Regions from separate parts of the Alkaliphilus crotonatoxidans genome, predicted to be linked through region 1. Evidence: riboswitches for the same ligand, from Rfam matches in the RefSeq annotation. Region 1 holds a riboswitch; each other region holds the start of a gene.
What was found. A riboswitch is a leader RNA that binds a small molecule or an ion and turns the genes downstream of it on or off. The one in region 1 is predicted to bind cobalamin.
Positions count from the first base shown of each region.

Region 1 (3,654 bases):
TTTAAAGTTAAGATCAGCCAGTTTGACCTGGGGGAACGAATCGATCAAATTCTTTCAAAGTTTCAATTAATGAAACGGGAAAAACAGCTTAGATTAGAGGTGGTGGCAATTGATCGGGAATTAATGGTGTTGGGCGACGAATATCGAATTGAACAGGTATTAAACAACCTGATTCATAATGCAGTAAAATACTGCTATCATAATGCATTGGTTCGGGTAGAGGTAAAGGATCAAGGTGAAAAAATATGGGTAGGGGTTTTTAACGAAGGAAGGCCCATCCCCCAAGAGGATATGAACTATATATGGGAGAGCTTCTACAAAGGAGAGGAAAGACCTGGAACAGGGTTAGGTCTAGCCATTGTCAAAAGTGTGCTGGAGCTGCATCAAAGCAATTTTGGTGTAAGAAATGAAAAGAACGGTGTCTTATTTTATTTTGATTTAGAAAAAGCAGGAAATTCAGAATCTATATAGAAGCAATAATTTGACATGGCTTAAGCAGGCCCAGACTAAGTAGTAGCAGGCAGGCCTGATTAAGGCAATTAGGAAAGGAATAGGGTAGGGTTATGAAGCCATTTACAAAAATTCTTCGACTAGTCCTAATTCTTGCACTAGCCCTGGGGGTTTATCTTCTTTTTACAAATGGCCTGGGTGGCCGTTCTGTAGATATAAAAAAGCTGCAAAACCTGGTGGAATCCTTTGGTATGTGGGGGGTAGCGGTATTTGTTATTCTATCCTCCATTAGACCCTTTCTGTTTATTCCCAGTCCGGTTCTATTTGTACTGGGAGGGGTGCTTTATGGAGGTTTGATAGGAAGTATTCTAAGCCTAGTGGGGCTTTTGACGGGTGCCTCCCTTTGCCGTTATTTTGCCGGGCGGTTTCAAAAATTTTTTGTCAGGATTATTGGAAAGCATCACAGGGATAAGCTGGAGGAATTGGGTGGAGAAAAGGTGGTAAAAAAACTGTTTATGATGAGGGTAACCCCAGGCTTTCCCTTTGACCCCATAAGCTACGGTGCAGGCCTGGCAGGAATTAACTACTCTCAATTTTTATTGGGAACGGCTTTGGGAAGTACCCCTAAGGTATTTTTATATACTTTTTTAGGTGACGGTATTGATGAAATATTTTCCATTAAAACCCTTGCAGTTTTTATTATTTTAATCCTTTTAGCCTGTCTGCCACTGTTGTTAGATAAAAGACCGGCCGAGTATTTAAACCATAATTAGATTGTATCAAGATACAGTTAAAAAAAACTTGGTATAGGACATTTAATTTGATATAGTTATAACGAAACAGAAAATAAAAAATATAGATCATTTTTAAATAGGTTTAACATCAAATCGATGTTATGAAAAAGGGAAGTTGGGTGAAAATCCCACGCGGTCCCGCCGCTGTAAAGAGGAGCTTCTTCTTAGTAACCACTGGGAAACCGGGAAGGAAGAAGAAGTAATGAATCTGAGCCAGAAGACCTGCCTATTTAACAATAACATCAATTCTACGGGTCATAGAAGGTGTTCTGGTATTAAATGATGAAAGCATACCCCTTGACCCAGTTCAAGGGGTTTATTAATGGATAAGAGGAAAAGGTGATTAAAAATGAACTTAGTGGTTTTTGGGGTTACCCACAAAAGCTCTACCATTGGCCTTAGAGAGAAGGTGGCTTTTACAAAGTCAAAGCTTGAAAGGGCCTATGAGGCCTTTAATCAGGATCCCTTTATTAAAGAGGCCATTATTATTTCAACCTGTAACCGAAGCGAAGTCTTCGCTTTGGTAGCGGATTCCTCACGGGCCTGTGAATATTTCAAAGGCTTTTATCAAGACTTTTTTAAGCTTACTGAAATAGAGCTGAAGGGCCAATATCATTTTTTAGACGGAAAATTAGTAGTTACATATTTGTATAATGTCTGCTGCGGCTTCGACTCCCTGGTGCTGGGGGAAGATCAAATCCTGGGGCAGGTGAAGGAAGCCTACTATTTTGGCATGGAGGAGGGAAGCAGCGGCAAGGTATTAAATAGACTTTTTCTTGAAGCCATTTCCACCGCCAAGGAGATTAAAGCCAAAACGGGAATATCAAACAATCCCCTGTCTATTAGCACCATTGCAGTGAAACAAATTGAGCGGCAGGTAGGGAGCTTAACCGATAAGCGGGTGTTGGTAATTGGCTTTGGCAAAATGAGTCGGATTGCCATAGAAAATTTAATAGATAAAAATATTAAGGAAATTTACCTATGCAACCGAACCAGGGAAACTGTTGAAAAACTTCAAAAAAGCTATCAACAAATTCAATATTGCCCCTTTGAGGAACGCTACCACCTGATTAACAAGGTAGATGTAATTATCAGTGCCACAGGGGCCCCCCATTACGTACTGAGGCAGGAGGCCTTTCAAAAAAGCTATAAAGGCAAAGGCTCATTATGTATAGTGGATATTGCCCTGCCCCGGGATGTTGAGCCTTCCATAGGCGAAATAAAAGGAGTCACGCTATTTCATATTGATCAATTAAATGAGATTGCAAAGGAGAGCATGGCCTTTCGAAAGCAATGCGTTGGGGAAGCAGCCCAATCGATTCAAGAGGCCGTGGAGGAATATTGTAATTGGTATCGATGTCTGCCCATCTATTCAAGAATCGAAGCTATAAAAAGCTATAGCGACCGGTTAACCCAGGAGGAATTGGAAAGGCTCTTTAAAAAGCTTCCCCATGTGGAGGACCGAGATAAAGGGCAAATAGAACAGGTCGTCAAGAGCCTAATTAAAAAAATCTGGAGAAGGCCGATTCTACAAATGAAAAATGCCGGTATCGGGGGACGGGGCGAAGAGGTTGCCGCCATTGTAGACGAGCTTTTTGATTTCCATAATACCAAAAATTGATGGGGGAATGAATATGTACTATCCAATCATGCTCCAGCTTGCCGGTCGACGCTGTACCGTTGTGGGGGGCGGAAGGGTGGCCGAACGAAAAATAAATTCCCTGCTCCAGCATGGAGGCCAGGTGACTGTCATTAGCCCCAAATTGACCCCGCATCTTCTGACCTTAGCACAAGGGGGTAAAATTCAATGGCAGAAAAGATTCTATGAAAAGGGGCTTTTAAGGGGCAGCGAGCTAATCATTACAGCCACCGATGATCCCTTGGTCAGTCAAGCCTGCTGTGAGGAAGCCCGGGCCCTGGGCATTATGATTAATGTGGTGGACATGCCGGAAAGGGGAGATTTTATTATACCCGCCATCCACCGGCAAAACAGCCTTACCTTTGCCGTTTCAACGGAGGGGAAAAGTCCCCTGCTGTCCCGGGCCATTGTTGCCGAATTAGCTCAGCGGTATGGCAAAGACCATGGTCATTTAGTGGATATATTGGGAAAGATCCGTGAAAGGGCCCAATTAGAAATAAAAGATTCCGTAAAACGAAAGGAACTATATGAAATTTTAGTACAGGCTGGTCTTACGGGAACAGCAGACCTCTGGGAAATCTACGAGGCATTTAAATATAAAGAGGGTGAAGAAAATGAGAACCATTAGAATTGGCTCCCGGGCCAGTCAACTGGCCTTGGCCCAGGCAGCAATTATTGTAGAGCAATTGAGGGAGCATTTTCCGCAGCACCAATATGAAGTCATTAAAATCAAGACCATGGGTGATAAAATACTGGACAAAACCCTTGATA
Region 1 covers NZ_BAAHXS010000004.1:916,446-920,099, forward strand. Annotated here, with positions in the region: gene ACYQ1I_RS06940 (sensor histidine kinase) at 1-471, shown strand, start outside; gene ACYQ1I_RS06945 (TVP38/TMEM64 family protein) at 564-1,223, shown strand; cobalamin riboswitch at 1,306-1,488, shown strand; gene hemA (glutamyl-tRNA reductase) at 1,594-2,865, shown strand; gene ACYQ1I_RS06955 (precorrin-2 dehydrogenase/sirohydrochlorin ferrochelatase family protein) at 2,879-3,511, shown strand; gene hemC (hydroxymethylbilane synthase) at 3,498-3,654, shown strand, end outside.

Region 2 (3,654 bases), on a different contig from region 1:
CCGGGGCCCAGTACATATTTAGCCCGGAAAAAAATCTTCCCTACGAGGCAGCCCTAAGGGAATATTTTAATGGAGCCTTAAAGGTCTTTGACCTACCCCTTGACGTGATTGGTACGCCCTTTCAAAAGCAGGTGTGGCAGGCTTTAACAGAAATTCCCTATGGAAAAACCGTAACCTATAAAGACATTGCAGTAAAAATTAACCGTCCAAAGGCAGTTCGGGCTGTGGGAATGGCAAACAACAAAAATAAAATCCCAATCATTATCCCCTGCCATCGGGTCATTGGTTCAAACGGAAGCCTCGTTGGTTATGGTGGTGGGCTTCATATCAAAAAAAAGCTCCTTTCTTTAGAAGGGGTTACAGTCTAAAAGTACAATAGCCTAGCGGGCTCCTCTTCTTAAAATTCTGCTGGCCCTTTAAGGGAACTGGATATGTATCAATTCAAAGGTGGTTATCTTCTAGCCACTTTTTTGTGTTCCTTTTCATTAAAAACAGGCATAAATTAGTAGAAATGGATGGCAGAAAAGATAGGAGTGGATATTTTGAAGCATTTAAAAAATCCAATTATTTTTATTCCTGGTTTAATGGGCTCCTTTGGGGGAGATATGCTGAAGGGGCAAAAAAAGTGGGGCTTTGGTATGGCCCGATTAATTTATGATCCCTTTATAAGGGGATTGGAAAATTTAGGCTATCGCAGGGGACAAAATCTTCATATATGCCATTATGATTGGCGCAGGAGAATAGAAGAAATTGTACCCACTTACCTTATTCCTATGATTAATGAGGCTAAGAAAAAACATCCCGATCAATCGATTGATATCATTACCCATAGCATGGGGGGATTGGTGGCAAGAGCCTTTATTCAGGGATCGCTGTATCAAAATGAAGTACACAAGCTGATTCTAATTGGCACGCCTAATCTGGGAGCCCTGGATGCCTATTATCTATGGTCTACCGGCAGAATGGTACCAGTGAAAAAAAGATCAATATTCCAAATCATCTATCGGGGGTATCTTTGGATACTTAGAAAAATTCTAAAAATCCCTATGGGAGAAAGTCATTTATCCGAGCTGCATAGAAATTTCCCGGCCCTGGGACAGCTTATTCCCTCCAATGGTTATGGGCCAATCTTAACCTATGAATCAGCACCTGATCAATGGGTGCTGGTACCCAGAAGTTATATGAGATATCAAAATCCACTGTTAGACCACCTTAACAGTCAATTGCCTATATTAAAGGAGCGGGTAGAGGAGCTTTATTGCTATTGCGGAGAAGGAAAGGAAACCAACGAACAGCTGGTGGTCGACCCACAACAGTTACTTAATTATGGAAAAGAGATGATTACAGGAATTTTAAAAACCGGCCAGGGAGACGGTGTAGTGACGGTTGCCAGTGCATCATTGGATAAAGGAATAGGCAATGTACTGCCCGGCAGCCATCATGGCATTCTGATGGAAGCCCTGAACCCAATTTCTCAGGGCTATGGGGTTCAAGTGGTTGACAGTTATCATGAGGAAGAAGAAACCCTGCACCTGCTTTTTAATGGACCGATTGAGTTTACCCTGACCAGAGGACAGCAAACCATATTAGTCTATGATACCGATGGAATCAAGAGCAGCTATGACCATATGATTCAGGAGCACGAGGGAGATTTCCATTGGATTGCCATTCGCAACGTTCCCTACGGTGAATATAACTTATATATACAAGGGAGCAAGATTCAAACTATTAATCTTTTGGTATTGGGACGAGAGGTAGAAAAAGAATATACCGGCGAAGCATCAGGGTTAGGCCATAGACCCTTTGCCAGCTTCTATTTAGAGGCGGAAAAATAGATTGATAAAAATAGTTGTTTCTGGTATGATTAACTTGAATTTAATATCTTGTGTTGGTGCAAACAATAGCTTAATAGGGAAAGTGGTGAAATTCCACTGCAGCCCCCGCTACTGTAAGTAATGACTAAGGCAGCCATAAACCACTGGGAAACCGGGAAGGGTGCTGCCTGTAGGATGAGTTACAAGCCAGGAGACCTGCCACGCAGCAATAAACTACCTTCGGAGGGAAGGCATGTTTCATGGTTTTGATTAAAAGCCCTTACCTCTGTCGTGTTTAGGTAAGGGTTTTCTAATTTATAGGAAAGAGGAAATTGTTATGGGAAATTTAATTTTGGTAACGGGAGGAGCCAGGAGCGGCAAAAGTACCTTTGCAGAAGGTCTCTTAAGGGAGCTGGGGGACAAGGTACTCTATGTTGCCACAGCCAAGGCCTTCGATCAGGAAATGCAGGATCGAATCAAAAAACATCAAGCCAGCCGTCCCCAGGGGTGGCAAACGCTGGAGGCCTATAGGGAATTGGATCGGGCGCTGGCCCTCAGTGGAACCTGCATGAAGGGAATCATATTGGATTGTGTGACCATTATGATTACAAACCTAATGATGGATTATGAACCCCATTGGGATAAGGTAAAGCCCTTAAGGATCAATGAAATAGAAGGAAAAATAATGGATCAATTTGTAAGGGTTGTTGAATATACAAAAAATACTGATGCCACTGTCGTGCTGGTTACCAACGAGGTGGGCTTCGGCATCGTACCGGGCTACCCTATGGCCAGGGCCTTTCGGGATATAGCAGGCAGAGTAAATCAATACCTGGCTTCCCAGGCCCATGAGGTTTATTTAACGGTTTGTGGTCTCCCATTAAAAATAAAATGAGGAGTGAAATATATGCTTACAAAAAAATTGGAAAAGGGCTTAATTCATATTTACACCGGCGATGGAAAGGGAAAAACGACTGCTGCCCTGGGGCAGGGGATCAGAACCTCGGGATCGGGCTTTCGGGTATTAATGGCTCAATTTCTTAAGGGTGATGATACAGGTGAGCTATACAGTATTGAAAAAATACCTAATTTTGATATCATTCGCTTTATTAAGGCAAACAAATTTTATTTTCAGATGAACGAGATAGAAAAAAAACAGGTTCAGCAGGGAATTATGGAGGGAATGAAGATCATAGAAGGCCATTTGAAGGAAGAGCACTATAATTTAATCATATTAGATGAAATTATGGCTGTACTTAATCATAAAATCCTTACTGTTGATGTCATTTTAGACTTGATTGAGTCGAAGCCTCATCATGTAGAATTAATTCTAACAGGCCGAAATGCGCCCCCAGAGCTGGTGGAAAGGGCTGATTATGTAACCGAGATGAAGCTGATTAAGCACCCCTTTCAACAGGGCATTTACGCCAGGAAGGGAATTGAAAGCTGATGGGCCGTTTCATTGGGATTTTGCAATTTTTGACCCGAATCACCATTGTCAAGGACCTTCCTTTAGATGAATCCTTTCATCGGGGAATTATTTTTTTTCCCTGGGTGGGCCTGCTGCTGGGAGCGATCAATCTGTTGGCCTACAGCGTGTTTTCATACCTCTTTCCATCGGCCCTTGGGATATTGTTAACCCTAAGCCTTTATATCGTCTTGACCGGTGGCCTTCATTTAGATGGTCTGGGTGATACCTTCGACGGTTTTTACAGCAATCGCCCCCGGGAGCAGATTTTGGATATTATGAAGGACAGCAGGCTGGGTACCAATGGATTACTGGCCATTGTGATGGTGCTGATCCTTAAGGCTGCGGCCTTGATATTGCTTAAGGGGTCAG
Region 2 covers NZ_BAAHXS010000006.1:397,319-400,972, forward strand. Annotated here, with positions in the region: gene ACYQ1I_RS13930 (methylated-DNA--[protein]-cysteine S-methyltransferase) at 1-368, shown strand, start outside; gene ACYQ1I_RS13935 (lipase family alpha/beta hydrolase) at 543-1,835, shown strand; cobalamin riboswitch at 1,872-2,052, shown strand; gene cobU (bifunctional adenosylcobinamide kinase/adenosylcobinamide-phosphate guanylyltransferase) at 2,152-2,709, shown strand; gene ACYQ1I_RS13945 (cob(I)yrinic acid a,c-diamide adenosyltransferase) at 2,722-3,264, shown strand; gene cobS (adenosylcobinamide-GDP ribazoletransferase) at 3,264-3,654, shown strand, end outside.
Region 2: linked by a shared signal. The riboswitch ahead of cobU (bifunctional adenosylcobinamide kinase/adenosylcobinamide-phosphate guanylyltransferase) and the one ahead of hemA (glutamyl-tRNA reductase) in region 1 are both predicted to bind cobalamin.

Region 3 (3,654 bases), on a different contig from region 1:
TAAAAGGATAGCCATAATGTTGTTAGCAGGTGCAATAGCTTTATCTGGAATAACCTATGCAAGTTCAAGTGAACAGGGACTTACCATCGACATTGATAAAATAGATATTATTAAGCTAAGTGAAGAAAATATTTATCGTGATGGAGAGGAACCTAAAGTGCAAATTATTGTATCAGAACAAAAAGTACAAAAAGCAGAATCAGATATATCGAAAATAACCTTCATGCTGGAACAAGAAATTAAAGCCAATAAAAAAATGAGTACATTAGGTATTAATGTAAATGTTGTAGTCCATTTTGATTATTCTTCGGAAGATTTTGAAAAAGCTTTTAAAGAAATTTTTGGTGATTCTTTAACTATAATAAAAGAAAAGCACGGTCTATATCTCGTTGAAAATATTACGAGTGAGCAATTAAGTAAGCTAGAAAAAATGGATGAAGTTCTGTATATTGCCTCAACTAATAATTTTTCTCTTCCAGATGAACCAGCTTCATGGAATGAGAATGAAGATAATGAGATCGGTATTAACCTTAATGCAGCAACGGATATGATAGGTGTAAAAAAAGCTAGGAAGGATTTTAAAGTTACTGGTGATTTAGATGGAAGAGAGAATTCTTACTCTAAGAATGATGTTGTAATTGCTGTTATGGACACAGGAATTGATGCTGAACACGTTGACTTAGATGGAGGCAAAGTAATTGGTTGGTATGATGCTGTTAACGGTGAACTTGATCCTTATGATGATCATGGACATGGTACCCACGTTGCTAGTATTGCAGCTGGCACTGGAGAAGGAGATCCAGGAATTCAGGAAGGAGTTGCCCCGGGGGCAGCCCTTGTAGGAATAAAAACTTTGCCTGAGGCTGGGAAGAAGGGAAATCCTGCAGATACATTAAGAGGATTAAGATGGATTCTTCAAAATTTAGATACATATGGTATTAATGTTGTTAATATGAGTATTGGGACTAGTGCTTCCTACGAAGCGAGAAAAGAGATAATTGAGGTGATTAATGAAATCGATGCCCAAGGAGTTCCAGTCTTTGTTTCAGCAGGTAATGATGGTAATAAACCACCATATTATGACACTTTATCGACTTACGCTAAATATACTTCTACTTCTGTGGGGAATATTAAAGACCCTTATGAAGGGGGATGGGGCTTATCAGAAAGTTCCTCCCGTGGGACTGATAGAAATGTATCCTATAACAACGGTCCTTACGTTGTACTTCCAGGGTATAATATAAGGGCGGCAGCAGCTAACACAGGTAGTGAGTATACAGTAAAATCAGGTACTTCAATGTCTGCGCCTATGCTTTCAGGCGTTTATGCACTTATGTATGATGCAGCATATTCTCTGGGACAATCAACTACAATAAGGTTTAGTGGAACAGATATGGGTGAAATAGGTTACGATAAGAACTATGGCAATGGAAGAATACTGGCATATGATTCCATTAAGAATGCAGCCCAAGGCTCAGGCTCTTTCAATACTTATCGAACATATATATGTATACCTGATGGATACGTTTCGTACGGAAAGGTAGTTTTGTACCCTATAGGTGTTAATTCTGGAGAAGCAGATTTGAATGTCACCATGATAGTATTAGATGAAAATGAAGAAAATCTTGACATAGTTATATGGGCACCAGGCGATGACCCTTATCAAGGGGCGCCATCAACCTATTGGATAAAAGAAAATAAAGCTATACCCCAAGAACACTTTAGCCTATCTAATCCACCTACCGGTACTTATTATATAGGCGTTTATGGAGCAGATGATTCAGCCAATTACTCACTAGAAATTACAGGGCATCAATTATCAATTAATTAGTAATAAAATATAAACTTAACTTAGTTTATATTTTTATAATGAAAAGAAGCTATCTCTATCTCTCTGAAAAAGCCTTAGTTAATTCCTAAGAAAGAATTAATCTAAGGCTTTTTTATTGACTGTATTAAAGAATAGGCCTTAAAAGGAAATTTTTACATGACAAGTCATATTTTATAAGATATAATGTATGTGAAAACTGAATAGCTGAAACAGGTGCCAATTATGGTTTTTTATGGGAAGTAATTATTAATTGGTGAAAAGGGAAGTTGGGTGAAAATCCCACGTGGTCCCGCCGCTGTAAAAGAGGAGTCCTTACAGAATACCACTGGTAACATGGGAAGGTTGTAAGGATGATGACGCTTGAGCCAGAAGACCTGCCTGTTTTGTATGCACCATTTTACTCTACGGTCGATGGGGGGTGTTTTAAGATGCATGCTGCAATGTATGGTTTACATATTGACAGGCATGACATAAGGATTAAAAATGCTAAAAAACCTCTTAATGATTCAAGTTGAGAGGTTTTATTTTGTTAAAATTTAATAGGATTCGATCAATAAAGCAATTTTATTTGCCCCTGAAGGATACAAAATTCTTATGTGAGGTGGTTAATAATGAGAAGATCGATTAAAAAATTATCAATTATAGTAACCCTAGTGATGATTATATCTATGATGTTTTCAGCTACAGCCTTTGCAGCTTCTAAAACTGTCACAATTAGAATACAAGGCTATCATGACGGGAACGGAGAAATTTTAGATGAATATGAGGTTGTGCTAACTGATACAACAGGATTCACAGTAATGGATGCCTTTGAAGAAGCAGCCACAGACAATTCAATCAGCTATACGGAATCCGGTGGCTATGTAAGCGCCGTTGCAGGACAAACTGATCAGGATTATCCCAGTTCATTCTTCGGAGGCTGGATGTATAGAGTATGGGATACAAATGATCAATCGGCTTCTCCTACATTAGATGAGTTGCCAAGTGTTGGGGCAGCAAGCTATACCCTAAATGATGGGGATAAAATAAGTTGGTATTATGCCCTGCCTGAGTATACCTATTATACCTGCTTAAGCAATTACAGCAGCATTAATTCAACCTATAACGAAAACAGCTCCTTTGATGTTACTGTAAAGGGACAAATCTTTACTGACCTATGGAATTGGACAATAAGCCCCTTTGAAGAATTAGGCAGTGCCACCGTTGTGGTTGAGCGGGTATCCGATGGAGCAATCCTTGCTTCAAGCACAACAGCCACAAGCGGAGCCAATAAAGGGAAGGCAACAATCACCCTGCCCAGCGTTACGGCAGATACGGAATGCTACGTATATGTACAGGACAGCTATTATACCTCAGGCAGTGAAGCCGATGGAATACAACATGTCAAATCATGGAGAAAGCCAATCACAATATTAAATAATTAAAGTCGTTTTAATTCAGTTGTAAAGTAACAAAATTCAGGGGCAAATAAATTTGCTCATATTATCAATAAGCTAGGAGATGAGTTTGTAATGAGAATAAGGCATAAAAGAACGATTTCCTTTTTAATCATGTTGGCCATGGTGTTGGGAAATCTATTTATACCCCAGGGCTTGAATATCTTTGGCAATGGCCCCCTGACAGCCTACGCCGATACTGCCCTCAGCAATGTAACCCTTGAACTAAGCACAGTGACAGTCTATCCTGGGGATACCGTAACGGCCAGTGTTTACGGAAACCCCAATGAGGATTACGGATTAGGAATTTTCCTCCCCGACACCAGTGATATTTATGAAACTCCATCAGATCGCTGGATAGACATTCCCGTAACAACCGATCTGGAG
Region 3 covers NZ_BAAHXS010000001.1:896-4,549, forward strand. Annotated here, with positions in the region: gene ACYQ1I_RS00010 (S8 family serine peptidase) at 1-1,831, shown strand, start outside; cobalamin riboswitch at 2,033-2,227, shown strand; gene ACYQ1I_RS00015 (DUF4430 domain-containing protein) at 2,443-3,255, shown strand; gene ACYQ1I_RS00020 (S-layer homology domain-containing protein) at 3,343-3,654, shown strand, end outside.
Region 3: linked by a shared signal. The riboswitch ahead of ACYQ1I_RS00015 (DUF4430 domain-containing protein) and the one ahead of hemA (glutamyl-tRNA reductase) in region 1 are both predicted to bind cobalamin.

Region 4 (3,654 bases), 240 kb from region 1:
GAATCCCTTAACCTTGATAACTTTACTGCCTGCGTATTACATACGGATATGGAAATAACAGGAGGTTTTGAATGTTCAAATCAATTCATCAACAGATTACAGCAAAATATTGAATGGGGGCAAAGAAGTAATTTTCTTGACATACCCACCGATTGTCCCCAAAGAGATGAACGCTTGGGGTGGACAGGAGACGCACAGATCTTTGCACGAACAGCTGCATATAATATGAATGTTGCCTTGTTCTTTTCAAAATGGCTTAGGGATTTAGACGCAGATCAAACAAAGGAGTTCGGTGTACCTTCCATTGTGCCCAATATTATGGGGAAGCATGAAGGGGCAGCTGGATGGGGAGATGCTGCTACAATTATCCCCTGGACAATGTATCAGGTGTATGGAGATCTAAAATTCTTAGAGGATCAGTACGAGAGCATGAAGGGCTGGGTTGATTATATTCAATCCAGGTCAGAAGGCTATTTATGGCAGACAGGATTCCAGTATGGAGACTGGTTAGGACTCGATAAAGAGGAAGGGAGTAACAGAACAGGGGTAACGGACATATACCTGGTAGCTTCTGCCTTTTACGCCTATTCAACAGAGATTGTATTTAAAGCGGCAAAATTGCTTGGAAAGGAAGGGGATTATAAAAAGTATTACGAGCTGTACAATAATATTTTAAATGCCTTTAATGATGAATACATTACGAAAACAGGACGTTTAGTGAGTGAAACACAGACAGCCTGTGTCCTAGCCTTATATTTTAACCTGGCTAAAAAGGAATACAGAAACAGAATCATTACATCCTTAAAAAATAACCTGGCTGACCATAAAAATCACCTTGTTACCGGTTTCATAGGCACATCCTATTTGTGTCATACATTATCAGAAAATGGCCTTCATGAAATAGCGGGAGAGCTGCTTCTTAAGGATGACTATCCATCGTGGCTATATGCAGTAAAGAAAGGCGCCACAACCATATGGGAACGATGGAATTCCATGCTGCCCGATGGCAGCTTTGAAGAATCGGGTATGAATTCCTTTAACCATTATGCATATGGTGTCATAGGTGACTGGTTATATCAAAGGGTTGCAGGAATTCAGCTGCTAGATGTTGGATACAAGAGAATAAGAATAGCGCCGACCTTTATAAAGGGCCTTACTTCTGCAAAGGGGACCCTGGAAACAATGTATGGACTCATCAGTGTTTCTTGGGAATGTTGCAATGGAAAAATTACAATTGATATTATTATTCCGCCAAATACAACCGCAGAAATAGTCCTTCCAGAAAAGGCAAGGCCCTTAGAGGTAGGCTCAGGACGCTATCACTTCAAATATAATACAACCACAAATCTTGAAATGGATAATTGCTCAAAGGGATCAGCCCAGGAGAACGACTAGATGATCTATTACAGCTGATATCAATATCCATTGACGATAAATTCCATATGTTATATGATATAGATGAAAAATAAAAAGAAAGTAATAGGTGCCTCTTTTGAGGAGAATAGGGAATGAAGTGTAAATCTTCAACGGACCCACCACTGTGATGGGGAGCTTTACTGAAAAACGCCACCGGATATTTATCTGGGAAGGCTCAGTGAGCAAAGAACCAGAGTCAGGAGACCTGCCTATATACTTTATGAAACGTGGATGATGGAAAAGTCTACAGTTTATTGTGATTTCAATAAGCTGTAGACTTTTATTTTTTAAATTGATAGAAAAGTTCTCACTTATAATAATTAAATTAAAGAGAACTCCATATAAAATTTCAACAAGGGAGAGGATTTTATGAATCTGTTGCAAAAGACCATTGGTATGATTGAATCGCTGGACAAAGAAATGATGGAAAAGGCTAGAACAAGGGTGGACAACCTAATTAAACCGCCAAAGAGTCTGGGGCGATTAGAAGATTTAGCGGTGCAGCTGGCAGGTATTACCAAAAATATCCACCCTATAGTGGATAACAAAGCAATTATCGTAATGGCGGCGGATCATGGGGTGTATGAAGAAGGGGTGGCTGGTAATCCCCAGGTAATTACAGCTATACAAACGATGAACTTTACCAAAGGAGTTACTGGCGTATGCGCCTTGGGAAAGGCTTCAGGGGCCAAAATAGTTGCTGTAGATGTAGGGGTAAAGGCAGATCTGGAACGAAACAGTGGTTTAATTGCGAGAAAAATAAAATATGGAACAGATAATATGACCAAGGGGCCTGCCATGACCCGGAAAGAAGCCATAAAATCCTTGGAAGTGGGAATTGAAATCGCTACTGATGAAATTAAAAAGGGAGTTAATCTATTGGGAACCGGTGAAATGGGCATCGGTAATACTACTGCCAGTACTGCAATTGTAGCAGTCTTTGGAGGAATTAACCCTACCGAGATTACAGGAAGAGGATCTGGAACTGGTGAAGGTGGAGTTGAGCACAAGGCCAAAGTAATAGAAAAGGCCATTGCTTTAAACCGACCTGATCCATCGGATGGTATTGATGTACTGGCTAAGGTTGGCGGTCTTGAAATTGGAGGAATGGCGGGGGTCATGCTGGCAGCAGCGGCCAATAGAATACCGGTTGTGGTGGATGGTTATATCTCAAGTGCAGCAGCACTAATAGCCACAGCAATTGCCCCAAAAGTAAAGGACTATTTGATACCATCCCATGCATCAGCAGAAATAGGTGGTAAAAAAGCCTCCCAGTTATTAGGTCTTCAGCCGATGATCTACATGGATTTATGTTTGGGAGAAGGCTCTGGGGCGGCCCTGGTCTTTCCAATTATTGAAGCAGCATGTCACATGATTAATCATATGGTTACCTTTAAAGAAGGCATTGGAGAAATATAGAATTACTACAGTTTAAAAATGTTAAAACAGCAATACCTTTAAGTCATATAGCCTCAATATACTATGGGGTTTTCAATGACCAATGCCATTTCACTTAAGCTTCCATGACTTCTACACTATGCTGAAAGTTATAGCATGGTAGATTGTTATTCCGGTGGAAAGATATATTGAGGAGCTGGTAAGGGTTGAAATACACTGGAATTTATTAACCATAAATGAAAATTTCACTTGTTTTCACATAATAAGGTTGTTAAATAATAATCAATAGAACCATCAAATATGGCTGAATCTAAAAAATGTTGAGCGTACAATAGACTTTCTCATGGCTAGATATGCTGGTGAAATTTAATAAATTGTAACATTTTATCAAATCCATCATTTATCTGAGAGTTTATTTATCGGTGAAATAGAAAAGGCCAAAGACTCCTTAAGAAAGGTATTTAAGCTAATAAAAAGCCTAAGAGAAGGGCCACGTAAAGATAATATAGCTGAAACATGCCAATATTACGACAGTCTGATTGAAGCATGGGAAGCATATAACCGAGAACAAACCCGCCTATCCTTCCCTGCGTGGTGCGAAAGTAAGGGAAAGGTCTTTGGCCTGTGGAATGTTGCTTATTATCAGAAATGAAGGTTTATCTATATGCTAATATAAAAGTACAGCTTTAAATAATGATTAAATTGTTCAGGAGGTACAAGATGATATACATTGAAACCCCCAGATTAGTTTTAAAAGATTAGATTTAGAGGTCTTTAGAAGTGACTTCATTTTAACAAGGTTGGAACTCTTTTACATTGTTAGAGATTCACTTTTAGGTA
Region 4 covers NZ_BAAHXS010000004.1:674,934-678,587, reverse strand. Annotated here, with positions in the region: gene ACYQ1I_RS05750 (family 78 glycoside hydrolase catalytic domain) at 1-1,395, shown strand, start outside; cobalamin riboswitch at 1,465-1,643, shown strand; gene cobT (nicotinate-nucleotide--dimethylbenzimidazole phosphoribosyltransferase) at 1,786-2,835, shown strand.
Region 4: linked by a shared signal. The riboswitch ahead of cobT (nicotinate-nucleotide--dimethylbenzimidazole phosphoribosyltransferase) and the one ahead of hemA (glutamyl-tRNA reductase) in region 1 are both predicted to bind cobalamin.